2 regions of the Clavibacter sp. B3I6 genome follow, and region 2 is predicted to be linked to the other one. Evidence: predicted binding sites of a transcription regulator. Region 2 holds the regulator's gene; the other holds the start of a gene.
The links. Region 2 encodes HspR, which represses chaperone genes until heat shock. Its sites were predicted from a motif close to AAGTTGAGTCNNNNNGACTCAACTT; they were not measured.
Positions count from the first base shown of each region.

Region 1: the regulator HspR is predicted to act here: its motif matches at 8,090-8,114, upstream of QFZ62_RS09310 (ATP-dependent Clp protease ATP-binding subunit).

Region 1 is NZ_JAUSYL010000001.1:1,952,774-1,968,301, reverse strand. Features, by position in the region: gene QFZ62_RS09350 (GTP-binding protein) at 1-522, shown strand, start outside; gene aztA (zinc ABC transporter ATP-binding protein AztA) at 549-1,202, opposite strand; gene aztB (zinc ABC transporter permease AztB) at 1,259-2,194, shown strand; gene QFZ62_RS09335 (ABC transporter) at 2,251-3,483, shown strand; gene aztC (zinc ABC transporter substrate-binding protein AztC) at 3,480-4,424, shown strand; gene aztD (zinc metallochaperone AztD) at 4,460-5,671, shown strand; gene QFZ62_RS09320 (NAD(P)/FAD-dependent oxidoreductase) at 5,800-6,822, shown strand; gene QFZ62_RS09315 (hypothetical protein) at 6,959-7,657, opposite strand; gene QFZ62_RS09310 (ATP-dependent Clp protease ATP-binding subunit) at 8,132-10,324, shown strand; gene QFZ62_RS09305 (alpha-galactosidase) at 10,416-12,599, opposite strand; gene QFZ62_RS09300 (hypothetical protein) at 12,693-13,046, opposite strand; gene mgrA (L-glyceraldehyde 3-phosphate reductase) at 13,159-14,163, shown strand; gene QFZ62_RS09290 (dipeptidase) at 14,171-15,388, shown strand; gene QFZ62_RS09285 (GNAT family N-acetyltransferase) at 15,385-15,528, shown strand, end outside.
Region 2 is NZ_JAUSYL010000001.1:2,145,589-2,161,116, reverse strand. Features, by position in the region: gene QFZ62_RS10335 (hypothetical protein) at 1-425, opposite strand, end outside; gene QFZ62_RS10330 (TasA family protein) at 619-1,272, opposite strand; gene QFZ62_RS10325 (signal peptidase I) at 1,269-1,922, opposite strand; gene QFZ62_RS10320 (sortase) at 1,919-2,722, opposite strand; gene QFZ62_RS10315 (TasA family protein) at 2,817-3,518, opposite strand; gene QFZ62_RS10310 (Ig-like domain-containing protein) at 3,643-6,987, opposite strand; gene dnaK (molecular chaperone DnaK) at 7,498-9,369, shown strand; gene QFZ62_RS10300 (nucleotide exchange factor GrpE) at 9,366-10,019, shown strand; gene QFZ62_RS10295 (DnaJ C-terminal domain-containing protein) at 10,137-11,150, shown strand; gene QFZ62_RS10290 (heat shock protein transcriptional repressor HspR) at 11,170-11,661, shown strand; gene QFZ62_RS10285 (class I SAM-dependent methyltransferase) at 11,658-12,881, shown strand; gene QFZ62_RS10280 (YdeI/OmpD-associated family protein) at 12,936-13,382, shown strand; gene QFZ62_RS10275 (helix-turn-helix transcriptional regulator) at 13,416-13,652, opposite strand; gene QFZ62_RS10270 (hypothetical protein) at 13,652-14,290, opposite strand; gene QFZ62_RS10265 (BLUF domain-containing protein) at 14,378-14,797, opposite strand; gene QFZ62_RS10260 (hypothetical protein) at 15,135-15,528, opposite strand, start outside.

The sequences.
Region 1 (15,528 bases), 190 kb from region 2:
GTGCCCGTGGGTGACCGGGCGTCGCTCGCGGCCGCGCCGATCCGCATCGGCCAGCAGCGCGCGCGACGCCTCGCCGCGGGGATGGGCTGGCAGGCGGCGCTGGCCGGTGTCGCGCTGCCGGATCCCGGCGAGGGCATGGGCGTCCACGTCTTCCGCGACCCGCGGCCGTTCCATCCCGGGCGACTGCACGCGGCCGTGGCGCGGCACCTGGTGCCGGGGCCGGTCGGCCGGATCGTGCGCTCCCGCGGGCTCGTGCGCCTCGCGTCCCGGCCCGCGACGGTCGGCTCGTGGGCGACCGCGGGCGACGTGCTGCGGCTGGATCCGACGGGCATGGTCAGCTGGGATCCCGAGTCGCCGGCGGGCCAGGAGATCGCGTTCGCGGGGGAGCGGATCGACGGGGAGCGGATCGACCGGATCCTCGGCGCCTGCCTCCTCGCGCCCGACGAGCTCGTGGCCGGGCCGGACGCGTGGCACGGCTACGCGGACCCGTTCCCGGCCTGGGGCGCCGAGCACCGCCACTGAGGGCGAGCGGCGGGGCGCGCGCCGCCTCAGCCGGCGTCCGCGACGACGCGGCCGTCCTCGAGCCGCACCACGCGGTCCGCGTCGGCGAGCACCGCCGGGTCGTGCGAGACGCACGCGACCGCGACGCCGCGGTCGGCCTGGGCGCGCAGCGTCGCGCGGATCCGCTCGGCGCTCGCGGCGTCGAGGCCGGTGGTCGGCTCGTCGAGCAGCAGCAGCCGGGCACCGCGCGCGAGGCCCTGCGCGAGGAGCGCGCGCTGGCGCTGGCCGCCGGAGAGGGCGCCGAACGGCTGCGACGCGAGGGGCGCGATGCCGAGGCCGTCCATGGCCTCGTCGACCGCGGCGCGGGCCTCCGCGTCGAGGCGCCGCCAGCGTCCGGCGCGGCCCCACGCGCCGACCGTCACGACGTCGCGGACGGTGACGGGGAGGTGGTCGGGCACGGCGGCGCGCTGGGGGACGAATGCCGCGTCGGCGACCGCGGTGCGCGTGCCGGACGTGGGGATCCGGGTGCCCGCGACGACCTCCAGGAGGGTCGACTTGCCGGCGCCGTTCGGGCCCGCGATCACCGTGAGGGTGCCGGGATCCAGGCGCAGGTCGACGCCGTCGAGGGCGCGCCGGTCGCCGAACGCCACATGGACGGCATGCAGGACGGCCGCGGGATCGCGGGTCGACGGAGAGGGCATGCGACCGATCCTACCCATTTGATAAGCGTTCTCATTCTCGACTACGGTCGGGGATCGTGCCCTTCCTCCTCTCCGGGATCCTCGAGCCCTTCGCCCTCGACTTCCTCCAGCGCGCCCTCGTCGGCGGCGGGCTCGTCGCGATCCTCTGCGGCGTCGTGGGCACCTGGGTCGTCATCCGCGGCATGGCGTTCCTCGGCGAGGCGCTCGCCCACGGGATGCTCCCCGGCGTGGCGCTCGCGACGGTGCTCGGGCTGCCCGTGCTCGTCGGCGGCGCGCTGAGCGCGGTCGCCATGAGCCTCGGCATCGCGGCCCTGCAGCGCCGCGGACGGCTCTCCTACGACACGAGCATCGGCATGCTGTTCGTCGCGATGCTCGCCCTCGGCGTCGTCGTGATCTCGCACTCGGGCAGCTTCGCCACCGACGCCACCGCGATCCTCTTCGGCGACATCCTCGCGATCACCTCCCTCGACGTCGCCCTGCTCGCGGGTGCCGCGGTCGTGGGGCTCGGGGTCGCGTGGGCCTTCCACCGGCCGCTCGTGGCGCTCGCGCTGGATCCCCGGATCGCCGCCGTGCTCCGCCTCGGCCCCCGCTCGGCGCAGGCCGCGCTCGTCGGGCTGGTGACCCTCGCGGTCGTCGCCTCGTACCAGGCGGTCGGATCCCTGCTCGTCGTCGGCCTGCTGCTCGCGCCCGCCGTCGCGGCCGGGCACTGGACCTCCCGGATCCCCACCCGCATGGCGCTCGCCGCCGTGCTCGGCATCGTCTCCGTGTTCGTGGGGCTCCTCGTCTCGTGGCACGCGGCGACCGCGGCCGGGGCGTCGGTGGCGGCCACCGCGATCGCCGTCGCCGCGCTCTCCGGGGCCGCGCGCGCCGGGCTGACGGTGCTGCGCGCCCGCGGGAGGCGGGACGGCGAGGTGCCCGCCGCGTCCGCCACCACCGCCTCCTCCGCCGCTCCCGCGCGGTCGCCCGCCGCCGCGACGGCGCGCACCCCCTGACCCCCGCGACGGCCGACCGCCGCGACCCCCGCCCCATCCCCCGACGAGAGGACCACGTGCACTCCCGCATCCCCACCATCCCCCTGTTGGCCGGCCTCGCGCTCGCCCTGACCGCCTGCTCCGCGGGGCCCGCGGACGCACCCGCGGAGGACCCGGGCGCCGAGGCGACGGGGGAGGGGCACGGCGCCGTCACGGGCGCCGCGGAGCTCGCCGAGCCGCGCCTCGGCCTCACCTCCGTCGACCCGACGGGCGCCGTCACGCACCTCGACCTCCTCGACGGGTCGGTCGCCGACCTCGGGAGCATCGGCGCGCCGAGCGCCCTGGACACCGACGGCCGCTACCTCTTCGCGCAGACGGACGCGGGCGTCGAGATCGTCGACAGCGGCGTCTGGACCTGGGACCACGTCGACCACTTCCACTACTACCAGGCGGATCCGCGCCTCCTCGGCACCGTGGAGGGCGACGGCGAGGCCACGATCGCGACGACCAACCTCTCCACCACGGGCGGCACGGGCGTCCACTTCCCCGGCTCCGGCGAGGCCGTCCTGCTCGACACCGAGGCGCTCGCGAAGGGCGAGGTCGAGGAGCTGTTCCGCCTCGACGGCGAGCCCGGTCCCGGGCTGGTCGTGCCCATCGGATCCCTCGCGCTCGTCACCGAGGGCCAGGGGGCCGACGCCACGGTGGTCGGCGTCACACGCGACGGCGAGCGCACCGGCCTCGTCGAGGCGTGCCCCGATCCCGCGGGCACCATCACGACGCGCGTCGGCGCGGTCATCGGCTGCGGCGACGGCGCCCTGCTCGCGAGCGTCGACGGCGAGGAGCTGTCCGTCGAGCGGATCCCGTACCCCGCGGGGACGACCGCCCCCGCCGCCACGTCCTTCGACAACCGCGAGGGCCGCCCGACGGTCGCGGGCCTCGCCGGCGACCAGGGCATCTGGATGCTCGACACCCGCGCGCGCTCCTGGTCGCTCCTCCCCGCCCCGGCGCCGCTCGTGCACGTGACCGCGGTCGACGACGCGGACGACACCCTCCTCGCCCTCACCGCCGACGGCCGGGTGCTCGTGATGTCGGCCGCGGACGGCGCGGTGGTCGCCGACTCCGGCCCGCTCGTCGCCGACTCGCTCGCGGCCGGCCGGATCCCGACCCTCGTCGCCGACCAGCAGCGCGCCTACCTCGCGGGGCCCGTCGAGCGCCGGCTGCACGAGATCGACTTCGCCGACGGCGCGCGCGTCTCCCGCACCTTCGACACGGCGACCGAGCCCGCCTTCACGGCGGAGACCGGACGATGAGCGCCGCCCGCACGAGCCGTGCCCGCCGCCTCCCCGCCGCGCTCGCGGGCGCCGCGGCAGCCGCCGCGACCGCCCTCGCCCTCACCGGCTGCGCCTCCGCGGGCGGCGACCGGCCGACCGTGTACGTCTCCACCAACATCCTGGGCGACGTCGTCGAACGGCTCGTGGGCGACGAGGCCGAGGTCGTCACGCTGATGAAGCCGAACGCGGATCCGCACTCGTTCGAGATCTCCGCGCAGGAGGCCGCGCGCCTCCGCTCGGCGGACCTCGTCGTCTCGAACGGCCTCGGCCTCGAGGAGGGCCTGCAGCAGCACCTCGATGCGGCCGCCGCGGCGGACGTGCCGATGTTCGTCGCGGGCGACGCCATCGAGGTCCTCGACTACGCCGAGGGCGACGCGGAGGGCATGCCGGACTCGCACTTCTGGACGGATCCCGCGCGCATGGTCGACGTCGTCGACGCGCTCGAGCCGGCGCTCACGGGGATCGACGGCGTGGATCCCGACGCCGTCGCCGCCCACACGGCCGGGTACCGCGCCGACCTCGAGGCCCTCGACGCGGAGATGACCGCCGCGTTCGGCGCGATCCCCGCCGAGCGCCGCGCCCTCGTCACCAACCACCACGTCTTCGGGTACCTCGCCGACCGCTTCGGCTTCGAGGTCGTCGGCGCCGTGATCCCCGGCGGCACCACCCTCGCCGCGCCCTCCGCCAGCGACCTCGCCGACCTCGTGTCGGCGGTCGAGGAGACCGGCGTCCCCACGATCTTCGCGGAATCCTCCTCGCCCGACCGCCTCGTGCAGGCGCTGGCGAGCGAGGCCGACATCCGCGTGGAGGTGGTCGAGCTGTTCACGGAGTCCCTCACGGGCCCCGAGGGCGACGCCCCCGACTACCTCGCCATGATGCGCGTCAACACGCAGCGCATCGCCACCGGTCTCTCCCCGTGAGCGCCGGCGATCCACCCACACAGAGAAGGAACACCATGCGCACCCCACGTCTCCGACGGACCGGCATCGCCGCCGTCACCCTGGGGCTCGCCGCGACGCTCGCGGCCTGCTCCACCCCCGCACCCGAGGGCGCCACGTCCTCCGAGGCATCGGCCGGATCCGGCGAGGCAGCCGGCGCCCGCGTCGCCGTCTCGTACGAGGGCGGCATCCTCGTCCTCGACGGTCAGTCCCTCGAGACCGTCTCGGACTTCGACTCCGAGGAGTTCACCCGCCTCAACCCGGCCGGCGACGACCGTCGCGTGATGGTCACGATGAGCGACGGCTTCCAGGTGCTCGACACCGCGGCCGGCAGCGCCGACGAGGCCGAGCTGACTGACACGGTCTTCGAGGCCGACACCCCCGGCCACGTCGTCCGCCACGCGGGCAAGACGATCCTCTACGCCGACGGCACGAGCGACACGACGGTCTTCGACACCGCCGCGCTCGCCTCCGCCGACGGCCTGCCCGAGACGGAGACCATCGCGGGCGTCGAGGCGCACCACGGCGTCTCGATCGTGCTCGAGGACGGCACCTTCCTCACGACCGTCGGGAACGCGGACGGCCGGAACGGCGTCGAGGCGCGGGACGCGTCCGGCGCGGTCATCGCGCAGACGGACCAGTGCCCCGGCGTGCACGGCGAGGGCACCGCATCCGGCGAGGCCGTCGTCTTCGGCTGCGAGGACGGCGCGATCCTGTACACGGACGGCGGGTTCACGAAGCTCCAGGCGCCCGACCAGCCGTACGGCCGCATGGGCAACGCCTACGTCAGCGAGACCAGCCCCATCGTCGTCGGCGACTACAAGACCGACCCGGACGCCGAGGGCTACCTGCTGAACGCCGTGACGCTGATCGACACCGAGGCGAAGGCCCTCCGCGTCGTCGACCTGCCCGAGGGCGTCGGCTACACGTTCCGCGACGTCGCGCGCGGCCCGGACGACAAGGCCTACATCCTCGCCTCGGACGGCGCGATCCACGTGCTCGACCCGGCCACCGGCGAGCTCACCGACGCGTTCCCCGTCGTCGACGCGTGGGAGAGCCCCGTCGAGTGGCAGGACCCGCACCCCGCGATCGTGGTCGCGGACGGCATCGGCTACGTCACGGAGCCGGCCACGAAGGAGATCCACGCGGTCGACCTCGCGACGGGCGACGTGCTCTCGAGCACCACGCTCGAGGTCACGCCGAACGAGATGGCGGTCGCCGCGGGCTGATCCCCGTGAGCGGCACGTGAGGGGCGTGGAGCTGCGGCTCCGCGCCCCTTCCGCGTCCCCGGCCGATCGGCCTTGCCGTTCCCGCAAGGAGCCGTGCGCGAGACGACGGGACCCGCGAGGCTCGAGGCATGGACATCGCACAGGGCATCGCAGGTCGGAACGAGTGGGACGCCGTCGTCGTCGGCGGAGGCGTGGCGGGATCGAGCGCGGCGCTCATGCTGGCGCGCGCCCGCCGGAGCGTGCTCGTGGTCGACGCCGGCCAGCCGCGCAACGCGGTCGCCGCGCACATGCACGGCGTGCTCGGCCACGACGGCAAGCCTCCGCGGCAGCTCGTCGCCGAGGGGCGCCGGGAGATCGAGGGCTACGGCGGCGTCGTGGTCGACGGGCGGGTGGAGGCGGTCGAGGCGGTCGAGGCGGTCGACGCATCGGCCGGCCCGCGCTTCCGCGTCGCGCTCGACGGCGGCGTCGAGGTCCACGCCCGCCGCGTGATCCTCGCGACCGGCCTCGCCGACGTCCTCCCCGAGGTCCCCGGCCTCGCCGCGCACTGGGGCGCGGGCGTCGTCGTCTGCCCGTACTGCGACGGCTACGAGGTGCGCGACCGCCGCATCGGCGTGCTGGCCACCGGACCCGGCAGCCTCCACCACGTGCAGATGCTGCGCCAGTGGTCGCCCGACATCACGTTCCTCGTCGCGGGCGGCACCGCGTCCGGGCGGCCGCTGGAGATCGACGCCGCGACGCGCGCCGGGATCGACGCTCGCGGGATCCGCGTCGAGGAGTCGCCCGTGACGCGCGTGCTCGGCGAGCGGGGCGCGCTCGAGGGCGTCGAGCTCGCCGACGGGCGGATCCTCCCGCTCGACTCGCTCTTCGCCATGCCGGGCGTCTCCCCGCGCGACGGGTTCGCCCGCGCGCTCGGCGCGGCGACGGAGGACACCCCGTGGGGTCCGTTCGTGACGGCGGATCCGACCGGCCAGACGAGCGTCCCCGGTCTCCTCATCGCGGGCAACGCGTCGAGCGGATCCGCCAACGTGCCGGTCGCGATGGCCGCCGGCACCATGGCGGGCGCGATGGCGAACGCCGGGATGGTGACGGAGGACGTCGAGATCGCGGTTCACAGCTCCGCCAACCTATTGAAGGATCGGGTCGCCGATTGACAATCTTTGCGTGCAGAGCGTTACAAGTCGCGCGCTTTATCGCCCTTGGGGTAGAACGCGTCCCTAGCCTCACCCCTCCCGTACGGCCGACATGCGGGTTCGGCGGGTTCTAAACTTCGCCCTAAGCCCCACTACTTCATAGCGATCCGTCATCGAGAGCTTCTAGCTGTGCGGACATATCTCTATGACGGGCAGTCCGCGAGTGCACTCTAGGAGTGTCTGGATCAAGAGACGGTAAAGCGAAGTGCTCATATGGCATTTCCTCTCGCCCGGCAGCGTAATAGCTGCCTTCGGAGTCTGGCCACTTGATGGCGAACTGCTGAGTCTGCGAGGATCTATAGACCTTGGCGAGCTGCGGAGCGCCTCCCACACTTTCATGATTTTTACTACGTATGATGTCGCGAAGGACCTCAAATGGTTCCATGTCGAATCCGCCGTTTGTCAATTTTTCTGCGCTTCGCAACTTATTAACCAGCAGCTGCTTCGCTTCTTCGACGGCCGGCGCATCTCCAATCCAGGAGATTACCTTCGTCGACCGACTGCTTCGGCTCCGCTCTTGCCCTTTCCAGCTCCTGGCGGGACGAAAGGTGAAATGGTCTATATGGGCGTCGTAATGCAAAGTCCAGATCTTGAAATCCTGAGAGCGGGATGAGTAGCCCCCAAAAATGAATTGCACCTCGGGATCCCCGGGCCCATTCTTGCCCAGATAATGATTGGCAATTTTAGCCCGCATGGCATTAAAAACGTCGATAGCCACATGTCGAGCGACAGAAATGTCGGTGTGGCGGTCCCGTGAAGGCGGAAAGTAATTGATGCCATTGATCATCTGCAACATTAGTGGATACGCATACGCAGTGTCTCCTGCAAAGCTAATCATGCAATCGGATCGCGAAAGAGGCATCAGCTTCGGGCAGCTGTCCCACCTCATTCCGTTGCCACTTAGTCGACTGTCAGAAGCAAAAACTAGTTCGGAAACATCGCCCACTGTGCGAATCCATGCCACAGAGAGTGTCAAAGGGTGCCTCCAGGTGGCAATAAATGAGAGATATGGCTTCGCTTTTTGTGGCCACGGTGCTTAATAGTACGGGTCCGTATTCGTCTTCTCAAGCCCCTCCTTGTGGGGCTCATTTACACGGATTTGAAGCTTCAGCAGGGTGTATCGCCAAGCGGTCATGCACCCCGGCTCGATTCGAGCATGCGCTCGCGTCCGACCTGACGCGGCATGAGTCGACCACGGCCGGCTAGCGCCGAGCCGCACCAGGCAGTAAACTTGAGCCAGCACGACTCAAGTACGACCGAAGGGAACGCATTGGCCAACATGCAGGGCGCACCCGCCACCGACGAGAACGCGAAGACCGCGCTCGAGCAGTACGGGGTGAACCTGACCGAGATCGCGAAGAGCGGCAAGCTCGACCCGGTCATCGGACGCGACGCGGAGATCCGGCGCATCAGCCAGGTGCTCACGCGGCGCACCAAGAACAACCCGGTGCTCATCGGCGAGCCCGGCGTCGGCAAGACCGCCGTGGTGGAGGGCCTCGCCCAGCGCATCGTCGCGGGCGACGTGGCCGACTCCCTCAAGGGCAAGCAGCTCGTCTCGCTCGACCTCGCCGCGCTCGTCGCGGGCGCGAAGTACCGCGGCGAGTTCGAGGAGCGCCTCAAGGCGGTGCTGAAGGAGATCGACGACGCCGACGGCGAGGTCATCACGTTCGTCGACGAGCTGCACACGCTCATGGGCGCGGGCGGCGGCGAGGGGTCCGTCGCGGCGTCCAACATGCTGAAGCCCATGCTCGCGCGCGGCGAGCTGCGGCTCATCGGCGCCACCACGCTCGACGAGTACCGCCAGTACATCGAGAAGGACGCCGCGCTCGAGCGCCGCTTCCAGCAGGTCTACGTCGGCGAGCCCTCCGTCGAGGACACCGTCGCGATCCTCCGCGGGCTCAAGGGCCGGTACGAGGCGCACCACCAGGTGCCCATCACGGACGCGGCGCTCGTCGCGGCCGCGTCGCTCTCGAACCGCTACATCCCCGCCCGCCAGCTGCCCGACAAGGCCATCGACCTCATCGACGAGGCCGCGTCGCGGCTGCGGATGGAGATCGACTCGTCGCCCGTCGAGATCGACGAGCTGCGCCGCGCGGTCGACCGCATGCGCCTCGAGGAGCTCGCCCTCAAGCGCGAGAAGGACGAGGCGTCGAAGGCGCGGCTGGAGAAGCTGCGCGAGGACATCGCCGTGCGCGAGGAGGCCCTCGGCGGCCTGCAGCGCCGGTGGGAGGCGGAGCGCGCGAGCGTCAATCGCGTCGGCAAGCTGAAGGACGAGCTCAACGAGCTGCGGATCCGCGCGGAGCGGGCCCAGCGCGAGGGCGACCTGGAGAAGGCTTCGCGCCTGCTCTACGGCGAGATCCCGGTGATCGAGCGCGAGGTCGCGCAGGCGGAGGCCGCGGAGTCGGTGCCGGACGCCTCGGAGCGCCTCGTCAACGAGCAGGTCACGGGCGAGGACATCGCCGCGGTGGTGGCCGCGTGGACGGGGATCCCCGTCGGCCGGCTGCTGCAGGGCGAGACCGAGAAGCTGCTGCACCTCGAGCAGGAGCTCGGCAAGCGCCTCATCGGCCAGAAGCAGGCGGTGCGGAGCGTCGCCGACGCGGTGCGCCGCACGCGCGCCGGCATCTCGGACCCCGACCGGCCCACCGGGTCCTTCCTCTTCCTCGGCCCCACGGGCGTCGGCAAGACGGAGCTCGCGAAGGCGCTGGCGGAGTTCCTGTTCGACGACGAGAAGGCGATGATCCGCATCGACATGAGCGAGTACGGGGAGAAGTTCTCCGTCTCGCGCCTGGTCGGCGCCCCTCCCGGGTACGTCGGCTACGAGCAGGGCGGCCAGCTCACCGAGGCCGTGCGGCGGCGCCCGTACTCGGTGGTGCTGCTCGACGAGGTCGAGAAGGCCCACCCCGAGGTGTTCGACGTGCTCCTGCAGGTGCTCGACGACGGCCGCCTCACCGACGGCCAGGGCCGCACGGTCGACTTCCGCAACGTGATCCTCGTGCTCACCAGCAACCTCGGCTCGCAGTTCGTGAGCGACGCGTCGCTGCCGCGCGAGAGCCGCGAGCAGGCCGTGCAGCAGCTCGTGCGCCAGACCTTCAAGCCGGAGTTCGTGAACCGGCTCGACGACATCGTCGTGTTCCAGACGCTGTCGATGGAGGACCTCGGGCAGATCGTGGAGCTCTACATCGACCGGCTCGGCGCGCGGCTCGCGGACCGCCGGCTGACGCTCGGCGTCACGCCCGACGCGCGCCGCTGGCTCGCCGAGCGCGGCCACGACCCGCTGTACGGCGCCCGTCCCCTGCGCCGCCTCATGCAGCGCGAGATCGACGACCGCCTGGCCCGCGAGCTCCTCGCGGGCGACGTGCGCGACGGCGACGCCGTGCGGGTCGACCTCGCGCCCGACGGCGAGAGCCTCACGGTCGCGCGCGCCTGGGACGACGAGCCGGAGGACGCGGCGCCCGTCCTCTGATCCACCCGATGCGGCCCGCCGCGCGTCCCCCTCGGGGAGCGCGCGGCGGGCCGTCGGCGTACGCGGACGTCGACGCGGCTGCGGCCGCGGATCAGACCGCCGTCACCCGCAGGAGCGCGATCGTCTCGGGCCACATCGCCGGGGTGTGCAGCCCCGAGACCGCCAGCGCACGGCCGGTGAGCTCGACGCCGTCCCACCACGCGGGGGGCGTGAAGCCGTGGTCGGGCGTGCCGACGCGCACGGGCTCCACGCGGTAGCGGCGCTCCGGGTCGAGGCCCGGCAGGAGGAACCGGCCGCGCGGGGACACGTCGGAGCGGCCCACCGTCGCGAGGAAGAACAGCGCCCGGGAGGCGTCCTCGGCCACGGATCCGTAGACGTTCAGGCTCGGGTCGGAGCCGTCGGCGCGGACGACCGTGCCCGTGTGCATCAGGGCGCGCTCCTGCTTGTAGAGGGCGATCCACTCGGCGAGGTCGCGCTCCTCCTCCGGGGTGGCCTGTGTGAGGTCCCACTCGATGCCGAAGTGCGCGAAGAGGGACGTGCCCGCGCGGAACGCGAGGGTGTGCGCGCGGCCCGTCGTGTGGTTGACGCCCGACGCGATGTGCGAGCCCATCAGCTCCGGCGGCAGCAGCTGCATCGTCCAGCGGTTCATCGTCTGGCGCTCGAGCGGGTCGATGCAGTCGGAGACCCACACGCGGTCGGTGCGCTCGAGCACGCCCAGGTCGACGCGGGCGCCCCCCGAGGCGCACGCCTCGATCTCGAGGCCGGGGAAGCGCGCCTTCAGCTCGTCCATGAGGCGGTACGCCGCGAGGGTCTGCCGGTGCACGCCCGCCTCGCCGCGCGGCGAGACGCCCGCGTCGACGAGGTCGCGGTTGTGGTCCCACTTCACGTAGGCGATGTCGTACTCGGTGAGGATCGCCGTCATCCGCTCCAGGATGTGCGCGTACGCCTCCGGGATCGCGAGGTCGAGGACCTGCTGCTTGCGGTGCGTGCCCGGGACGCGGCCGCCGGTGGCCATGATCCACTCGGGGTGCTCGCGCGCGAGGTCGGAGTCCTCGTTGACCATCTCCGGCTCGAACCACAGGCCGAACTCCATGCCGAGCGCGCGGACGCGGTCGATGATCGGGTCGAGCCCGTCCGGCCAGACGCCCTCGTCGACGTGCCAGTCGCCGAGGCCCGCGGTGTCGTCCCGGCGGTGGCGGAACCAGCCGTCGTCGAGCACGTAGCGCTCCACGCCCAGCGCCGCCGCGCGCTCGGCGAGGTCGGTGAGGCGGGCGAGGTCGTGGTCGAAGTACACGGCCTCCCACACGTTGAGCGTGACGGGCCGGTCGCGGCGCGGGTGCACGTCGCGGGCCCGGAGGAAGCGGTGGAAGCGGGCCGCCTGGTCGTCGAGGCCGTGCCCGTAGGCCGCGTAGACCCAGGGGCCCCGGTACGACTCGCCCTCGCGCAGGCGGACCTCGCCGGGCAGCAGCAGCTCGCCGCCGCCCAGCACCTGGCGGCCGTTCGACAGGCGCTCCGCGTAGTGGCGATGGTGCCCGCTGAACGCGACGTGCGCGCCCCACACGTCGCCGTGGCGGAAGCCGAAGCCGGGCACGCCGACGGAGAGGACCGTCGCCGCGTCCGGGCCGGTGCGTCCGCGGCGGCCCTCGCGCTCGTGGATCCCCACCCGGAGCGTCCCGCGCTGCGGCTGGCGCTCCATGCCCCAGCGGCCGGCGAAGTCGAGGATCTCCCGCGCCTCGGGCGGGATCGGCAGGGCCACGTTGAGCGCCTGGACGTCGTACACGTCGCCGCGGAGGTTCGTGATCTCCGCGCGTGCGCGGACGAGCCCGGACGGCAGCAGCTCCACGTCGAGGGCGAGGCCGAGCCCGGCGACGTCGTCGACCGCGTCCACGCGCACGAGCGCCGGGCCGACGGTGGCGGACCCGGGGCGGCCGTCCGCGCTCTCGGGCACGGGGGATCCGCCGACGGCGGCGGAGGTCACGCGGAACAGCGGCGACCAGTCGGCACCGGCGCGGTGGCCCTCGACGCCGGGCTTGCCGAGCCATGAGGTGTGCGCCTCGGGGAGGATCGCGAGGCGGATGGGGTCGTCGGCCACGTTGGGCACGATCGGCTCGACGGCGGCGAGCGCCATCGTCTCGAGGTCCGCCGCGGTCGTCTCGCCGAGGTCGGCGCCCCAGTGCACGACGGCCGGCAGGCGGCCCCCGGTGAGGTCGAGCACGAGCGAGACGCCGGAGGCGCGGAGGTGGAGGAGGGCGGAGGGGACGACGGTGTCGGGCATGCTGCTCCTGGTTCAGGCGCGGTCGGGGTGCGGGACCATCCTCCCGTGCCGCAGGACGCCGGGCCAGCGCACCGGCGCGGCGCGGCGCGGGAGCTAGCGGTCGAGGTCCTCGAGCCCGGGGACGGATGCGCCGTCCTGGTGGTCCTCCGAGACGCGCGTGCCGGCCTGCTGATAGCGGGCGCGCACGGTGGCCTCGCGGATCCGCTCGACGAGCTCGGGATCCAGCAGCTCGTCGTCGGAGGGGTCGCCGGCCTCGATCACGATCTGGCTCGCCGGTCCGATGAGGAGCTCCACGCGCCGGATCGCCCCGTCGTCGTCGCGCACGGGGATCACGACGGTCGCGGCGGCGGTGCCCTCGCGGGCCAGCGCCTCCGCGTAGTCGACGACCGCGGCCGCCACCTCGTCGCCCGTCAGGTACCGCCCGTCGGCGTAGTGGATCGTGTGCACCCCTCCAGTGAATGCCCTCCCGCCCGCCGCGCCTAGGGGCTCGCGGAGGCGGCGCGGCCGTGGCAGGACCCGCGCCGCCGGGGCGGGCGCCACCCCTCGGTACGCTCGGCACATGACCTACGTCGCTCACCCCGATCGCTACTCGTCCATGCCGTACCGCCGCTCCGGCCGCAGCGGCCTCAAGCTCCCCGAGCTCTCGCTCGGTCTCTGGCACAACTTCGGCACCGCCCGCCCGATCGACACCCAGCGCGCCATCGTGCGCCGCGCCTTCGACCTCGGCATCACCCACTTCGACCTCGCCAACAACTACGGCCCGCCCCCCGGCAGCGCCGAGACCGCGTTCGGCCGGATCCTCGCCGAGGACCTCCGCCCGTACCGCGACGAGATCGTCATCTCCTCCAAGGCCGGCTACCACATGTGGGAGGGCCCCTACGGAGAGTGGGGATCCCGCAAGTCCATGCTCGCGTCCCTCGACCAGAGCCTCAGCCGCATGGGCCTCGAGTACGTCGACGTCTTCTACTCGCACCGCCCCGACCCCGAGACGCCCATCGAGGAGACCATGGGCGCGCTCGCGACCGCGGTGCAGCAGGGCAAGGCGCTCTACGCCGGCATCAGCAACTACTCGCCCGAGCAGACGGAGCGCGCGGTCCAGGCGCTCGCCGAGCACAAGGTGCCGCTGACGATCCACCAGCCGAGCTACTCCATGTTCAACCGGCACGTCGAGGGCGGGCTGCTGCCCGTGCTGGAGGAGGCCGGATCCGGCTGCATCGTCTTCTCGCCGCTCGCGCAGGGGCTGCTCACCGACCGCTACCTGTCCGGATCCATCCCCGCCGACTCGCGCGCCGCCACCAGCGGCTTCCTCGACGAGTCCGCCGTCTCGGGGACGTACCTCGAGCGCGCGCGCGGCCTGCAGGCCGTCGCCGAGGGGCGCGGGCAGACGCTCGCGCAGCTCGCGCTGTCGTGGGTGCTGCGGCACCCGGGGATCACGAGCGCGCTCATCGGCGCCTCGAGCGTCGAGCAGCTGGAGCAGAACGTGGCCGCGGCCGGCGCCCCGGCGCTGACCGACGAGGAGCTCGCCGCCATCGAGCCGCTCGCGGTCGACGGCACCGGGCGCTGATCCGCCCGTGACGAGCGACGACGCCCTGGCGCCCGCGCATCCGACGACCGCCCAGCGGGTCGACCGGATCCTGGACGGCCAGGGCGTCGTCGACGGGCACGACGACCTCGCGTGGGCGCTCCGCGAGCGCGCGGTGCGGGAGGGCGGGCCGAGCGCCTCCGTGTCCGACGCCGTGCTCGCGCGCCTCGCCGTCGAGGACGCCGTGCCGGGCCTCCACACCGACCTGCCGCGTCTCGTGCGCGGCCGGGTCGCGGCGCAGTTCTGGTCGGTGTGGGTGCCCGACCTGCCGGGCGTCGACCCGGTGCGCTCGACCATCGAGCAGATCGACGTGGTGCGGCGCCTCGTCGCCGCGCACCCCGACCGGCTCGCGCTCGCCGTCACCGCCGACGACGTCGACCGCGCCGTCGCGTCCGGCCGCATCGCGTCGCTGCTCGGCATGGAGGGCGGCCACTCGATCGGCGGCTCCCTCGGCGCGCTCCGCATCCTGCGCGCGCTCGGGGTCCGCTACATGACGCTCACGCACAACGCGAACGTCGCCTGGGCCGACTCGGCCACCGACGCGCCCGTGCACCACGGCTTGAGCGCCGCCGGCGAGCGGGTCGTGGCCGAGATGGAGCGGATCGGCATGCTCGTCGACCTCTCGCACGTGTCGGCCGACGTGATGCGGCACGCGCTGCGGATCGCCCGCCGGCCGGTGCTGTTCAGCCACTCGGGGGCGCGCGCGGAGTGCGACGTGCCGCGCAACGTGCCCGACGACGTGCTGCAGTCGCTGCCCGGGAACGACGGCGTCTGCATGGCGACGTTCGTGCCGCAGTTCGTGTCGCCCGCCGTGGCGGAGTGGCACGACGAGACGCTGATGCGCGCGATCGCGGAGGGCGTGGACCCGCGCGACCATGAGGGCGTGCAGGCCGTCGCCGCGCGTCGCCCCGGCGAGCGGCCTCGCGCGACGCTCGCCGACGTCGTGCGCCACGTGGAGCGGATCCGCGAGGTCGCCGGCCCCCGCCACGTGGGCCTCGGCGGCGACTACGACGGCGTCGACCGCACGCCCGACGGCCTCGAGGACGTGTCCCGCTACCCGGCGCTCCTCGCGGCGCTCGCGGATCGCGGCTGGTCCGACGGCGACCTGCGAGCGCTCGCGGGCGGCAACGCCCTGCGCGTGCTGCGGGCGGCGGACGCGGACGACGACGTGTCGCGGGGCGAGGCGGACGCCGGACCGCTCGCGTGACCGCCGGGGAGCCCGGAGCGGCCGCCTCCGCCGCCGCCGTGCGCGGCCTCGACGCGCGCGCCGCGGCCGCGCTGCTCGACGACCTGGCCGACCGCGGCTGGCCCGCCGAGCACCGGGAGCGGCACGGCGGCTGGGTCCTC
Region 2 (15,528 bases):
GTGAGCTTCACGACGGTCTCGCCGGCGGTGAGGCTGATGCCGGAGCCGTCGTGGTCGATCTCGCCCTGGACGTAGGGGCGGTAGTCCATCTCGGGGTCGTAGTAGTCGACGTTGCCGCCGGTGATGGGGAACGCGAGGGTGCCGGTGGCGGCGTCGAGGGTCGCGCCGCCGATGACGCCGGGGGTCAGGCCCAGGGTCGTGAGGGCGCTGGCGAAGCCGGCGTCGAGGGTGACCTTGGTGTCGACGCCGGTCAGGGTCGGGATCGACGCGAGCGGCGTGGGGTCGGCCTCGGTGGTGGCGGACGCGGACGGCGCGGCGGAGGACGAGGACGACGGGGTCTCGGCGGGGGTGGAGCAGGCGGCGAGGCCGACGATGAGGAAGCCGGCAGCGGTGAGGCTGAAGACGGACTTGGTGAGGTTGCGCATGATGGATCCTTACGGTCGGGGCGGCCGACGTGGTCGCCGGTTGGAGTCGCAAGGTCCTTCGGCACCCCTCGCCGAGGGGTTGGGTCCGTGATGCATCCGTGACCTGCCGCACAGGCGGCCGTGATGTCCGGCAGATGCGGCGCCCGGCGCGCCGGCACCGGAGGTGATCCGCATGGACCGCCGTCCGGATGCGTCAGCGCTGGATGCCGGGACGCTGGATGCCGTCCACCCGCAGGGTCACGGATCCGGTGACGCCCTGCGCGGTCGGCGGCGCCGAGGTGGGCAGGCGCACCGTCAGGCGCAGGTGGTCGCGGCCGCCCACGGCGAGGGCGGGGGATCCCGGCACGGTGACGCGTCCCGCCGCGGGACGGTCGGAGACGACGGAGGTGGTCGTGCCGGAGCACACGGCGGTGCCCGGCGCACCCGTCCACGCCACGGAGCAGCGGTCGAGGGCGATCTGGAGGCCGTCCGACGTGCTCGCCACGGCGGTGCCGCCGACCGTGAGGAGCAGCTCGGCGGCGGCGACGGTGCCGGTGTTCGCCAGGTCGATCAGCCGGACCTGCGCCTCCCCGGGCCGGAGGCCCGTGACGGGGACGGACAGCTGGTCCGCTCCGCCGGCGCCCCAGTCGAGCTCCACGGCGCCCGCGGAGACCTCGACCGTGCCCGTGTCGCGGTCGGCGAACACCGCGTAGGCGCCGCCCGCCGCGAGCAGGGCGGCGACGACGGCGGCCGCGGCGACGAGGATCGGACGGGCGCTGCGGGAGGCGCGGCGGTGCGGGTGCGCGGAGCGCGGTGCGGGTCGGGCTGCGCGACGGACGGCGCGGTGGCGCGGCATCGGGCCCGTCATGGCGTGGGCTCCGCGACGTGTGCAGGCACGTGCTCGGACGGCCGCATCGGCGCCTCGACTGCGGCGGCGGCGGCGGCGGCGGTGCGCGGCGGACGTCGCCACACGGTCACCAGCGCCCATGCCGTGAGCCCCGCGCCCGCGGCTCCGAAGGCGAGCATCCGCACGGTCGGGTCGCCGAGTCCCACGGCGGGCCAGCCGACCAGGGGGACGACGCGGTCCAGGCGCTGCACCTCGTCGTCGGAGACGGTCACGATCCAGGGGTCGGCGGCCGGGTTGTTGTCGCCCTTCGTCTCCATCACCAGGAGCTCGGGCGACCAACCGCGCAGCCGCTCGCCGTCCTCGGGGCCGTAGACGCGGATCACGCGGTGGATGACCCGGACGCGGGGCCCGGTCGGCGCGGTGAACACCACGACGTCACCGACCGCGACGTCGGCGCGCGCGACGGGCTCGGTCACCGCGAGCGAGCCGACGGGCATCCCGGGCGCCATGGAGTCCGAGAGCACGGGCACGAAGCGCGCGATGCCCAGGGCGGAGAGCCCGACGACCCCCACGACGACGAGCACGAGGGCGACGGTCACGAGGCCGCCGAGCACCCGGAGGAGACGGCGGTCGGGCGTGGCACGTCCGGCTCGTGCCGTGCGACGGCTCACGAGCCGGCCTCCTCGGCGGCACGGCGGCGGCGGGAGGCGAGGACGAGGAGGCCGCCCGTCGCGAGGGCGATGAGGGCGCCGGCGACGGCGGACGCGATGTCCCGTCCGGTGACGGGCAGCGGGGCGCGAGGGCCGCGGGTCTCGCCGCCGGCCGCCACGGGACCGGCGTCCGGCGCGGGAGCGCCGGGCGGGCCCGCTCCGGGACCGGGGTCGGTACCCGGGCCTCCGGGTGCGGGGGAGTCGTCGAGGAGCGAGAACGTCACGCGGATCGCCCCGTCGGTGTCCTCGAGGTCGTTGCCGGCGGACGCGGGGAACAGGACGCGGACGCCGACGCCGACGGTGGCGCCCGCGTCCAGCGGGATGCTGGTGTCGAGGCGGCCGAGCGTCGCGGCGGGGCCGGAGCCGAGGACGCGCAACGGGCCGCGGCAGAGCGGCGGGCTCGACGAGGGGGCGTAGCCCGCGGTGCAGAGGCTGACCTCCAGCTGGATCCCGTCGCGGACGTCGGCGGTGAGCGGTCGGTCGCCGAGGGCGTCCAGGTGCACGGACAGCGGGGAGCCGTCGGCGGTCGTGTTGGTGACCTCGGCGGCCCAGTCGAGGGTGTCGCCGGGGGCCAGGTCGTGGAGGCGCAGATCGGATCCGGTGAGCTCGCGGACCAGGAGCGATCCCTCGGAGGAGGAGGAAGAGGAAGAGGAGGCGGTCACGGCGGACGCCGGCGCGGCGGGCACCGCCACCGCGCCCACGGCCACGGGCAGCGCGAGGCACAGCGCGGCCAGGGCCGGGGGTGCGGTGCGTGCGCGCATGGGGATCCTCGGGTGCGGATCGGCTGCCGCCGGGGCGGGCAGGGAAGGAGGGGGGCACGGTCGGGCCCGGCGCGTGCCGGGCCCGACCGCGTGATCAGCGCTGCAGGCCGTCGCGCTGGATGGCGGCTGCGGTGAACGTGAGGTCGGCGCTCGCGTTCTCGTAGTCGTTGTCCGCGGTCGTCGGCAGCTCCAGCCGCATCAGGGTGTTGAGCGCCACGTCGGCCGTGTCGCTCGGGAAGGTGCCGTCGGCCGTCGGCGTCACGCCGAAGTCCGCCGGCGTGAAGTCGACCGCGCCCGCGACGCCCAGGATGGTGTCGAGGGTGCCGGTGCTCGTGACCTGCTCGGTGCCGGAGCAGTCGTACGGGCCGACCTCGGTGGTCGTCGCCGTCGTCCAGACGCCGCCGACGCACGTGACGAGGTCGTAGGTGAGGCCGTCCGGGCCGGACACCAGCGACTCGCCGCCACCCGTCAGGGCCGGGTCGTCCGTCCCGGCCGTCTCCGCGGTCACGTCGTAGTAGAAGCGGACGGACTGCACGAGGTCGCCGTCGTTGCCGGCGTCCGGCAGCGCCAGCGTGATCGGCCGCTCGACGGTGTCGCCGGGCGCGATGTCCGAGACGGTGTACTCGCCGGTGGCGATGATGTCGAGCTGGCCCGCGTCGACGTCGAGCGTCGCGGTGTCGGAGTCGGTGAAGATGGCGAACGCGCCTGCCGTGAGCGCGCCTCCCAGGACGACGATCGCGCCGGTGGCGGCGATCTTCTTCCAGGGGCGGCGGTGCTCGGGTGCTGTCGTGGTCATGATGGTGGTTCCTCTCGGTGATCGGTTCGGTGCTCGGTGGGTGCTGTGGTGGATGGCCCCGGAGGGCCGTGCTCCGCGACCCGCGGTCGGCTGCGGAGCGGGGGGATCGGGGGCGGGGGCGGCATCAGCAGCCCGCCGCGGAGACGGCCGCCGGTTGCGTCACGGCGGCGGTGGGGGCGCTCGCGACGCCGAGCCACCGGTGGAGGTCGGGTCGGACGCGCCACTGGTAGGAGCGGGACTCGCCGACCCGGCCGTCGGAGAACGTCGTGGCGGCGGCGCCGAGACGCGCGACCGTGATCCAGGCGCCCGGTGTGGCCCCGGCGAGGCGGCGCTCGACGAGCCAGTCGGTCGTGCCCGCGGTCGGCGACCAGGCCAGCGCGGTCACCGGCCGGCCGGCCACGCAGGACGCCGTGGCCTGCGTCACCGTCGTCGTCGAGGTCCAGGCGCCCGTGGCCGCGGCGAGGGCCGCGTCGTCGCGGTCGGTGAAGCCCCGGGGGGCCAGCGGTCCGGGATCCACGAACACCGTGACGGTGGACGCGGCGGCGAGCCCGGTGCCGGGTGCGGCGGGCCGGTCGGTGATCGCGTAGGGGATCGCCACGGATCCGGTCCAGCCGTCGGCGGGCGGCGTGTAGGTGCAGGCGGTCGTCGTGCAGGAGAAGGCGCCGCGGAGCCCGGCGGGGGGCGTCGCCCCGGTGATCGCCAGCGCGTCGCCGTCCGGATCCGTGTCGTTCGCCAGGGGCTCGACGGTCACGGCGGGGCCGCCCGTGGTCGCCACCAGGCGGTCGGCGCGCGCCACCGCGACCCTGTCGACCGGCGTCACCGTCACGGTCACCCGCACGTTCCAGGAGCCGGCCGTGCTCGAGAGCGCGTAGTCGAAGACATCGACGCCCGTGAACCCGAGGGCGGGCCGGTACGTGCAGCGCCCGCGCTCGGTGCCGGCGTCGGCGCACGTGACCCCGCCGGCAGACGGCGACGCGGGGACGGGGCCGGACGCCCCGCCCACGAGCCGGGGCGTCGCGGAGAGCTGCGCTCGGCTGAACGTCGCCCCGACCGCCGCGCGCCCGTCGTTCGCCAGGACGTCGATCACCACGGCGGTGTCCTGCGGCGTCGTCGCGGCGTCCGGGAGCGGATCCGGCACGATCAGCACCGTCGCCGTGGCTGTGCGGGTGAGCGCGGCGCCCGTCGACGTGGTCGCGGACGCGGTGGCGGTGTTCTGCACGGAGCCCGTCACCGCGTCGGCCGTAGTGACGGTGTACGTGGCGGTCGCGGTGGCGACCTGCCCGGGTGCGAGCGTGCCGGGCGTCTGCGGCCAGACGTAGGCCAGCGCGGACACCCCGGGCCGGGGATCGCTGATCCCCACGCCGGTCAGGGTGGTGCTGCCGGTGTTCTGCACCCGGAACGCGTACGAGACCACGCTCCCGGCGCCGGTGACGACCCCCGGGGTCGCCGTCTTCGCGAAGTCCATCGTGGCGGTGCGCGCGAGCGAGACGGTGCGGACGGCGGTTCCCGAGGCCACGATCCCGGCCGGGCTCGTGCCCCTCGCCGTGGCGGTGTTGGCGACGGCGCCCGCATCGATGTCCGCCTGCCGCACCACGTACCGGGCGGTCGCGGTCACGGATCCGCCGACGGGCAGCGCCCCGGTCGCGCCCGGCCAGGTCCCGTACGTGATCGTCGAGAGGCCGACGAGCGGGTCGGACAGCGTCACGCCGGTGAGCGGGACGTTGCCGCTGTTGGTGATGCGGAACGCGTAGTCGACCGTCGCACCGACGGTCGCGCCCCCGGTGAGCACGGCGTCCTTCGTGACGGTGACCGCGGGACCGTGGTTGACGGCGATGGTCGCGGTGGACGAGGCCGTCGGCGCCGCGACGCCCGCCAGCGTCCGCCCGGTGGCCGTGGCCGTGTTCACGAGGGTGGTCCCCGCCTCCACGTCGGCCTGCGTCACCGTGTAGGGGGCCGAGGTGAAGACCTGGGAGGCGCCGGGCGCGAGCGTGACGGCGGTCGGCGTGATCCCCGTGACGCGCGGATCCGCGACGCCCACCTGCGTCAGCGTCACGTTGCCGGTGTTGCGCGCCGTGAACGAGTAGGCGACGCGCTCGCCCACGTCCGCCTTGCCGTTCCCGTCGGCGTCCGCGAGCGACCCGGTCTTGGCGAGCGTCAGCGCGGGCGCGGGCGCCACGAGGGGCACGGAGACGGAGCTGGTGTTGCTGCGGATGCGGGGGAGCACCAGCGTGTTGGTGCCCTCCGCGTACGCCGTGTTGAGGAGGACCGACCCGGCCACCGCCTCCGCCGGCGTGACCCGGTGCACGCCCCGGCACGTCACGGATCCGCCGACGACCAGCAGGCCGAGGAGCAGCGGATCGCAGGTCACCTGGGGCACGAGCGGGTCCGTGACGGTGATCCCGGAGAGCGCCACCGCACCCGTGTTGGTGAGGACGAACTGGTACGGGATGTCCGACCCCTCCGCGTACGCGGCCGGCTGCGGCGTGGTGCGGTCCACCTGCTTCACCAGGTTCAGCGCGGAGAGGTCGTCGACGGAGGACACGGAGACGTTCCGGATGAGGTGCGCGTCGGTGGAGCCGCCCGTGGACGCGACGAAGCCGAGCTTCACGGTCTGCGGAGCAGGCGTGGTCATCGTGTACGTGAGCACTTCCGTGAGCGCCGCGCCCACGCCCTCGCTCTGGTAGACGGTGACGACGGGGAACCGCGCGGGCGAGACCGTGATGCGGATGGACCGGCCGGCCGTCGCCGCGGGCGCCGCCGTCTGACCGGCCAGCGTGCCCGCGGCGACGGAGCTGCGCAGGGTCTTCGTCAGCGTGCTGAGGCTGCGGCCGGCGAGGTAGCAGTAGCCCGTGCGGCCCTGGCCGGGCCCCCGCAGCACGACCGCGTTGGCGCGCTGGCCGGGTCCTCCCGTCGGGGCGACGCAGCCCGTGCCGCGGCCGTCCGTGGGGTTGGAGAAGTTCCCGAACGCGTCGAGCCCGACGCCCAGGTAGCCGCCGCTCACCCCGTCGGCCGTGGTGCTCTGGGCGTAGCCGAGCGACCCGCCCGGGGCGCCCACCGACGTCAGCGACTGGGCGCCGTCGGTGAGGAAGAAGCCGATGCCGTCGGCCCCGGAGGTCAGCGGGCCGTACTGGTACTGGTCGAACCGGATGTCGAGGCCGCCGTTGGCCGGGATCGGCGTGTTGTAGACGACGCCGCCGCGGCGGTTGGCGGCGTTGTCCGTGAGCTGGAGGAACCCGGGCGTCGTCGTCGCGACGGGGGCGTTGACGCGGGTCGCGCACACGCCGAGGGCCGACTGGCCCGACGCGGGCGCGGCGGTGGCGCGGGTGAGGCAGGCGTCGTTGAGCGGTCGCCAGGCGGCGTCCGGGACGCTCGTGCCGGAGAACGACTCCGCGAGCAGCTGCGTGGCGGCCTCGACCGGCTCGGCGGGGAGGCTCACGAGGAGCGTCGCGGCGATGGTGCTGGCGAGCACGGCCGCCAGTCGGCGGATCCCGCGCCGACGGCTCGGCGCGCGGCCCGCGGGCGCGACGGGAGCGCCGGACGCGTCGTGCGCGCGCGCTCGTCCCACCCTGACCACCCCCGTGCCGTCGCCGCCCCAGGACGGAGCGGAGCAGGCCCCCCGACCTGCTCGGGCAACGCTAATCAGCAGATCACCCGGTCATAAGGGGCTCAGTACCGATCCCGGTGGACCAGTAGCCCCCGTCTCGGATCCCCGGGCCCCCGCGCGGGTCACGCCCAGTGGTCCGCGCGGGCGGATCCCAGTGGTGCCGGACGCCGCGATCCTGGGAGTTGAGCCGACATCGCTCAACTCCGAGCCCCACGACTTGACGCTCCGCGACGCGCGAGTAGAGTTGAGTCATCGCGGCTCAAGTAGCACGCCGCTGATCGAAGCGGCACCGCGAGACAGACTCCGCGGCCCCCACCGCGTCACCCACGAAGCGCTCCCGTGATCCGGGATCGCGTCAGAGAAGGAGAACACCCCATGGCTCGTGCAGTAGGAATCGACCTGGGTACCACCAACTCGGTGGTCTCGGTCCTGGAGGGCGGAGAGCCCACCGTCATCGCCAACGCCGAGGGCGCGCGCACCACGCCGTCCGTCGTCGCGTTCACCAAGGACGGCGAGGTGCTGGTCGGCGAGACCGCCAAGCGCCAGAACGTCACCAACGTCGACCGCACCATCTCGTCGGTCAAGCGCCACATGGGCACCGACTGGACCGTCGGCATCGACCAGAAGAAGTACACGTCGCAGGAGCTGTCGGCCCGCATCCTCGGCAAGCTCAAGCGCGACGCCGAGCAGTACCTGGGCGACACGGTGACCGACGCGGTCATCACCGTCCCCGCGTACTTCAACGACGCCGAGCGCCAGGCCACGAAGGAGGCCGGCGAGATCGCGGGCCTCAACGTGCTCCGCATCATCAACGAGCCCACCGCGGCGGCGCTCGCCTACGGCCTCGACCGGGGCAAGGAGGACGAGCTCATCCTCGTCTTCGACCTCGGCGGCGGCACGTTCGACGTCTCCCTCCTCGAGGTGGGCAAGGACGACGACTTCAGCACCATCCAGGTCCGCTCCACCGCGGGCGACAACCGCCTCGGCGGCGACGACTGGGACCAGCGCGTCGTCGACCACCTCGTCAAGCGCTTCAAGGAGTCGACGGGCGTCGACGTCTCGAACGACAAGATCGCCAAGCAGCGCCTCAAGGAGGCCGCGGAGCAGGCGAAGAAGGAGCTTAGCTCCTCCACCAGCACGAGCATCCAGCTGCCCTACCTCTCCCTCACGGAGAACGGCCCGGCCAACCTCGACGAGACGCTCACCCGCGCCAAGTTCGAGGAGCTCACGAACGACCTGCTCGAGCGCACCCGCAAGCCCTTCGAGGACGTCATCCGCGAGGCCGGCGTCTCGGTCGGCGACGTGGCCCACGTGGTCCTCGTCGGCGGATCCACCCGCATGCCCGCCGTCGTCGAGCTCGTCAAGAAGCTCACGGGCGGCAAGGAGCCCAACAAGGGCGTCAACCCGGACGAGGTCGTCGCCGTCGGCGCCGCGCTCCAGGCCGGCGTGCTGAAGGGCGAGCGCAAGGACGTCCTCCTCATCGACGTCACCCCCCTGAGCCTCGGCATCGAGACCAAGGGCGGCATCATGACCAAGCTCATCGAGCGCAACACGGCCATCCCGACCAAGCGCAGCGAGACCTTCACCACGGCCGACGACAACCAGCCGTCCGTCGCGATCCAGGTCTTCCAGGGCGAGCGCGAGTTCACCCGCGACAACAAGAACCTCGGCACCTTCGAGCTCACCGGCATCGCGCCGGCGCCCCGCGGGATCCCGCAGGTCGAGGTCACCTTCGACATCGACGCCAACGGCATCGTGCACGTGTCCGCCAAGGACAAGGGCACCGGCAAGGAGCAGTCGATGACCATCACGGGCGGATCCTCGCTCGGCAAGGAGGACATCGAGCGCATGGTCCGCGAGGCCGAGGAGCACGCGGCGGAGGACAAGACGCGCCGCGAGCAGGCCGAGGTCCGCAACAGCGCGGAGCAGCTCGCCTACTCGATCGACAAGCTCATCAAGGAGAACGACGACAAGCTCCCCGAGGACGTCAAGTCCGAGGTCCAGGGCGACGTCGACGGCCTGAAGAGCGCCCTCGCCGGAGACGACGAGACCGCCGTGAAGACCGCGTTCGACAAGCTCTCCGCGAGCCAGACCAAGCTCGGCGAGGCCATCTACGCGCAGGGCCAGCAGGAGCAGGCCGCCGGTGAGGCGTCCGAGGGCGCGCCCGAGGCGAAGAAGGACGACGAGGACATCGTCGACGCCGAGGTCGTGGACGAGGACGACCAGGACAAGAAGACGGACCGATGACCGAGGACACCGCGAACGGCGAGGGCACGACGCCCGAGGACGAGGGCGCCGAGCAGTCGGCGCCCGCGTCCCCGGCCGGGCCTGACGCCACGGCGGCCTCCGCGGCCGACGCGGCCTCGGTCCCGGGCGAGGACGGCGCGTTCGTCGAGGCCGAGGGCCCCGACGTCGAGACGACCGACCCCATGGACGAGGAGCTCCAGGACCTCATCGAGCAGACCCGGAACGAGCCCGTCGAGGGCGACTCCGAGCACCTCGCGGACCTGAAGCGCGTCACCGCGGAGTACGCCAACTACCGCAAGCGCACCGAGGCCAACCGCGAGATCGAGCGCCAGCGCGCGGTCGGCGACGTGGTCAAGGGCATCCTCCCGGTGCTCGACGACCTCGACCGCGCCGAGAAGCACGGCGACCTGGCGGAGGGCGGACCGCTCACCGCGATCGTCGCCAAGCTGCGGACGAACGTGGAGCGCATCGGGCTGGTCAAGGTGGGCGCCGTCGGCGACGCCTTCGACCCGCAGGTGCACGAGGCGATCTTCCAGAAGCCGAACCCCGAGGTCCAGGTGGACACCGTGGCGGACGTCGTCGAGAGTGGCTACTACATCGGCCAGACGCTGCTGCGGGCCGCGAAGGTCGTCGTCGACAAGCCGGAGTAGCGCCATCATCCGCAGCATCCATCCGGCTGCACCCACCCCGGTCCGGGCGTCCGCACGCGCGGGCGCCCGGATCGGGCCGTGCGGCCCCCACCACGAGAAGAAGAAGGGAGGCGTCTGATGGCCAGCCAGGACTGGTTCGACAAGGACTTCTACAAGGTCCTCGGAGTGTCCAAGGACGTCTCGGAGGCCGACCTCAAGAAGGCCTACCGCAAGCTCGCCCGGCAGTACCACCCGGACAGCAACCCCGATCCGTCGGCGGAGGAGCGCTTCAAGGAGATCAGCGAGGCGCACGCCGTCCTCGCCGACAAGGAGCAGCGCAAGGAGTACGACCAGGTCCGCGCCATGGGATCCGGGGCGCGCTTCACGGCACCCGGGGCCGGCGGCGGGCAGGCGGGCGGCTTCGAGGACGTCTTCGGCGGCATGTTCGGCCAGCAGGCCGGCGGCCGCGGGCGTCGCGCCGGGTTCGGATCCGGCCAGCCCCAGTACAGCCAGGGCGGGTTCGAGGACATCCTCGGCGGCATGTTCGGCAACGGCGGCTTCGGCCAGTCGACCGGCGGCTACCGCGGGTACGGCGCGCCCACCAAGGGCCGCGACGTCACCGCGTCGACCACGGTCGACTTCCTCACCGCCGTGCAGGGCGACGTCGTGCGCCTGCAGGACTCCGACGGCCGCCCCCTCACGGTGCGCGTGCCGGCGGGCGTCTCCGACGGGCAGAAGATCCGCCTCGCCGGCAAGGGCGAGCCGTCGGGCGACGGCGGCGCGGCGGGGGACATCATCCTCACCGTGCACGTGCGACCGCACCCCGTGTTCGAGCGCGACGGGCTGAACCTCCGGGTCAACGTGCCCGTGACGTTCCCCGAGGCCGCGCTCGGCGCGACCATCGAGGTGCCCACGCTCGGCGGCGACCCGGTGCGGCTGAAGGTCGCGCCCGGCACGTCGAGCGGCAAGGTGCTCCGCGTCAAGGGCCGCGGCGTCACGACCCCGAAGGGCACGGGCGACCTGCTCGCGCGCATCGAGGTCGCGGTGCCGTCCCGCCTCACGGACGCGCAGCGCGTGGCGCTCGACGCGTTCGCCAGCTCGGGCCCCGCCGAGGACCCCCGGTCGGCGCTCATCGATCGGGCCAGGGGCTGACGTGGACGCCCGCGACACGATGGACGAGGACGCCCCCGTCTTCGTGATCTCCATGGCGGCCGAGCTGTCGGGCATGCACCCGCAGACGCTCCGGCAGTACGACCGCCTCGGGCTCGTGTCGCCCACCCGCACGGCCGGGCGCTCCCGCCGCTACTCGATGCGCGACATCGTGCAGCTGCGGGAGGTCGCCCGGCTGGGCGCGGAGGGCGTGAGCCTGGAGGGGATCGCCCGGATCCTCGAGCTCGAGAACCAGGTGACCGAGCTCCGCGGACGCGTCCGCCAGCTCGAGTCGGCGCTCGCCGACGAGCTGCTCTCCCGCCCCGGCCGCCGCGTCTTCGCGGCCCGCGGCGACGGCGACGTCGTGTCGCTGCGCGCGGGCGTGCGCCCCTCCCGGCAGACCGACGTCGTGCTGTACCGGGCGGCGCTCAGCCTCTCCGACGGCCGCGACGCCGGCGCGGGCGCCGGCACCGGCGCCGGCGGACGGGACGCCGGCGGGCGCGGCGCACGGTGAGCGACGCCCCGACCCCGGCATCCGCCGCCGACGACCTCCTCGACCTGGGCGCGCTCCGCCGCCGGCCCGACGTCGAGGCCGACAACCTCTTCGCGGCCGACGCCGCCGACCGCCTGCTGCTCGACGAGCTGGTGGCGCTGCTGGCGTCCGCCGCCGACGCCGGCCATCCCGTGCGGCCCGAGGAGCTGGTCGTGATCGGCGACTCCTACGGCGCGCTCGCGCTGGGCGCGGCCGCCGCGCTGCGTCGCGCCGGGGCGGGGGATCCGATCCGCCTCCGCGTGCACCAGGACGCACTCGCCTCCGAGACCGCGCTCGACCTCAACGCCGCGCTGCTGGGCGAGACCGCCCAGATCGCGCACCACCGGCTCGACGACGCCCTCCCGCACGGCGCCCGCGTCGTGCTCGCGCGCCTGCCGCGCAGCCTCGACGCCCTCGACGAGTGGGCCGGCGTGGTCGCCGCGGCCGCCGCCGCCGACGTCACCGTGCTCGCCGGCGGTCGCGTCAAGCACATGACGCCCGCCATGACCGAGGTGCTCCGTCGCCGCTTCGCGGACGTCCACGCGACGCTCGCCCGGCAGAAGTCGCGCGTGCTCGTCGCGCGCGGGCCGGTGCGCCCGTCCGGGGAGGCCCCGGCGTCCGACGCCTACCCGCGCCGCGAGTCGCACCCCGACCTCGGCCTGGAGGTGCGCGCGCACGGCGCCGCCTTCGCCGGGGCCCGCATCGACATCGGCACGCGCTTCCTGCTGTCGTTCCTGGCCGACCTGCCCGCCGACGCCCGCAGCGCCGTGGACCTCGGCTGCGGCACGGGCGTCCTCGCCGCAGCCGTCGCGCTCGCGCGGCCGGACCTCCGCGTCGTCGCGACCGACCAGTCCTGGGCGGCCGTCGACTCGGCCCGCGCGACCGTGGCCGCGAACGGCCTCGAGGGGCGGGTGACCGTGGTGCGCGACGACGCCGGATCCTCCGTGCCCGACGCATCCGTCGACCTCGTGCTGCTCAACCCGCCCTTCCACACGGGCGCGACCGTGCACGCCGGGCTCGCGCCGCGCCTGTTCGCCGCCGCCGCGCGCATGCTCCGCCCGGGCGGCGAGCTCTGGACCGTCTACAACAGCCCGCTCGGCTACCGGCCCCAGCTGACGCGGATCGTGGGCCCCACGCGCGAGGCGGGCCGGAACGCGAAGTTCACGGTCGCCGTCTCGACGAAGCCGGATCCGCGGGCCTAGCCTCGCATCGACCGCGGGCGACCCGTGCCGGCGGCCGCGCATCGAGGAGCCGCCATGCCCACCTTCCGCACCCGCGTCCTCCAGGCCCGCGTCAACGCCACCGGGCTGCCCGTCCCCGCGGAGGCGCTCGACGAGCTGGGTGCCGGGAAGCGGCCGGCCGTCGTGGTGACCGTCGCGGGCTACGTCTACCGCACGACCGTCGGCACCATGGGCGGTCAGCAGCTGCTGCCGCTCAGCGCCGCCCACCGCGCCGCGTCGGGCATCGCCGCCGACGACGAGGTGGAGGTGGAGGTGACCATCGAGCTCGACACGGCCCCGTGCGAGGCCGTCCTCCCCGAGGAGGTGGCGGCCGCGATCGCCGCGGAGCCCGCCCTCGCGGAGGCGTTCGGCGCGCTCTCCTCCAGCCGGCAGCGCGCCCTCGTGGATCCGATCGGCGAGGCGAGGACCGACGAGACGCGCGCCCGCCGCGTCGCGAAGGCGCTGGCGGCGCTGCGGGGCTGAGGCCCGTCGCGCGCTCCCGGCCGCACCGGATCGTCACGCCGTCGGCGGATCCAGCACCAGCAGGTCGCCGATCTCGCACTCGAGCGCGCGGCAGACCGCGACGAGGGTGGAGTAGCGGATCGCCCGGGCCCGGTCGTTCTTGAGGACGGACAGGTTCACCGGGCTGACGCCCACGATCGCGGCGAGCCGCGCGAGCGTCATGCCGCGCGCCGCCAGCAGCTCGTCGAGGCGGCAGTGCACGCCGGTGGGGGCGTCGTCGTCGGCCGCCATCAGACGAGGCCGCGGGTGTCGCGCTGGAGGCGCTCGCCGTGCTCGACGACGAGGCCCACGATCATGAGGGCGAACCCGAGCGCGATGGTGGAGAGGTCGACCTCCGCGACCGTCGGCCAGAACCCCTCGAGCCCCGCGGCCGGGTCGTTCAGCTCGCCGCCGACCAGCCAGGCGACCGCCGTGCGCGCCCCGAGCGACAGCAGGGCCGCGACCATCACCGTGCCGCCCGCGAGCGTGACCACGAGGCTGAGGCGCCGGGCGAGCGGATCCGGGCGGAGCAGCCGACGGGCGAGGATCGCGACGGTCCCCGCGAGCGCGATGCCGACCGACGCGTCGAGCGCGATCCGCACCACGTGCATCGCGACGATGCCGCCCGACAGCTCGCCCACCGCGACCTCGGCCGTGCGGTAGGCGCCCGAGCGGAGGTCGGCGGGGCCGGCGTCGGCCTCGGCGGGGAGGGATCCGCGCATCTCGAGGGACGTGTGCACCACCCCGGTCCGCACGGTCTCGACCGCGCTCGCGACGGCCGCCGCGGCGACCGCCAGCAGCACGAGCACGGCGACCACGAGGGCGGCCCGCAGGATCCCGCGCATGGCCCGCGCGGAGGAGCCGGTGCCGGCGAGCGGGGTGGGGGTCATGGTCGCGTCCTATCGATCATCGTTGCAACGAATGTCGATATGGTCGCACGCGCGGCGGCTCGCTGTCGAGCCCCCGAGCCCCGTGCCTCACGCCGGGTGCGTGCGGAACCACTCCAGGAGCCAGCGAGCGCGGGACGGGGCGTCGGGGCGCGCGGCGGCGGAGGCCGGCCGGTCGAGGAAGTCGTCGTAGCCGTCGAGGTCGCGGACGGTCGCGTCGTCCACGGAGCGGAAGCCCATGCTCCAGGCCGGGAACCGGCGGGTGGCGATCTGCTCGTCGAGCAGCTGGCGCACGTCGGTGTGGCGCGGATCCGCGGCGATGGTCGCGAACACCGCCTCGACCGCGTCGTCGGGGCCCTCGAGCACCTGCATGAAGCGCCCGTCGCGGTGCAGCAGGAGGCCCGTGAGGCCCGTGCGCTCGTTGTTCCGCGCGCACTGGCGGAGCAGCTCCGCGAGGTCGTCGTCGGTCAGGTGCCGTGTGGCCGTGCTCGTGTAGACGGTCGTGCGCATGGATCCCCCTCGTGCCGTCCCCCCATCCTGGCCGGTCGGAGGGGCGGTCGGGACGGGCGGCGCGCCCGCATGCGCCGGTCGGGCCGGGAACCGTGCGGCCGGGCCGGGAGCCGTGCGGCCGGGCCGGGAGATGGGGAGAGCCCGGCGCGCTCGCGGGTACGGCGCGCGCCGGGCTCCTGTTCTGCCGCGGTCGTTCGGGTCGACGCGCGGAGGGATCTGATGAGCTGCCCAGCTGGGCGGGGGGACGCGGCAGGGCGCTCGTCGGGTATCCAGTGCGCACGACGGCATCGGGGGGAACCCGTCGTGCTGTGAAGGACTCTACGGCGTCGGTCCTCATTTAGGGGGACACATCGGGCAGGAGGGGCGGGTGATCCGGGGGTGACGGGCGGGTGAGCGGCCCGTCCTGATGCGGATCCGGGCCTTCCTGTGCATCCCGTGGGTCCTCGGCGGCGGACCCGCGCGTCCGGCCCTGGGCGGACATCCGACGGGCTCCGGCCGCGTCGGCGCGCGGCAGCGGCAGCCCCGTCGCGCTCGCACCGAGGCGGGCGAGGAGCGCGCGGCACGACGACCGGAGCAGGGAGCCGAGGCGGGAGCGGGAGCGCCGGGCGGGCGATCCGTCGGCGGCCGTGATCCCGGTCGCGCCGCGGGACGCGTGCAGCGGGTCGTCGTCGGCGGGATCGCCGGGCCAGGCGTCGTGCAGGGCACGGAGGCGCTCGCGCAGGAGGTCGTCG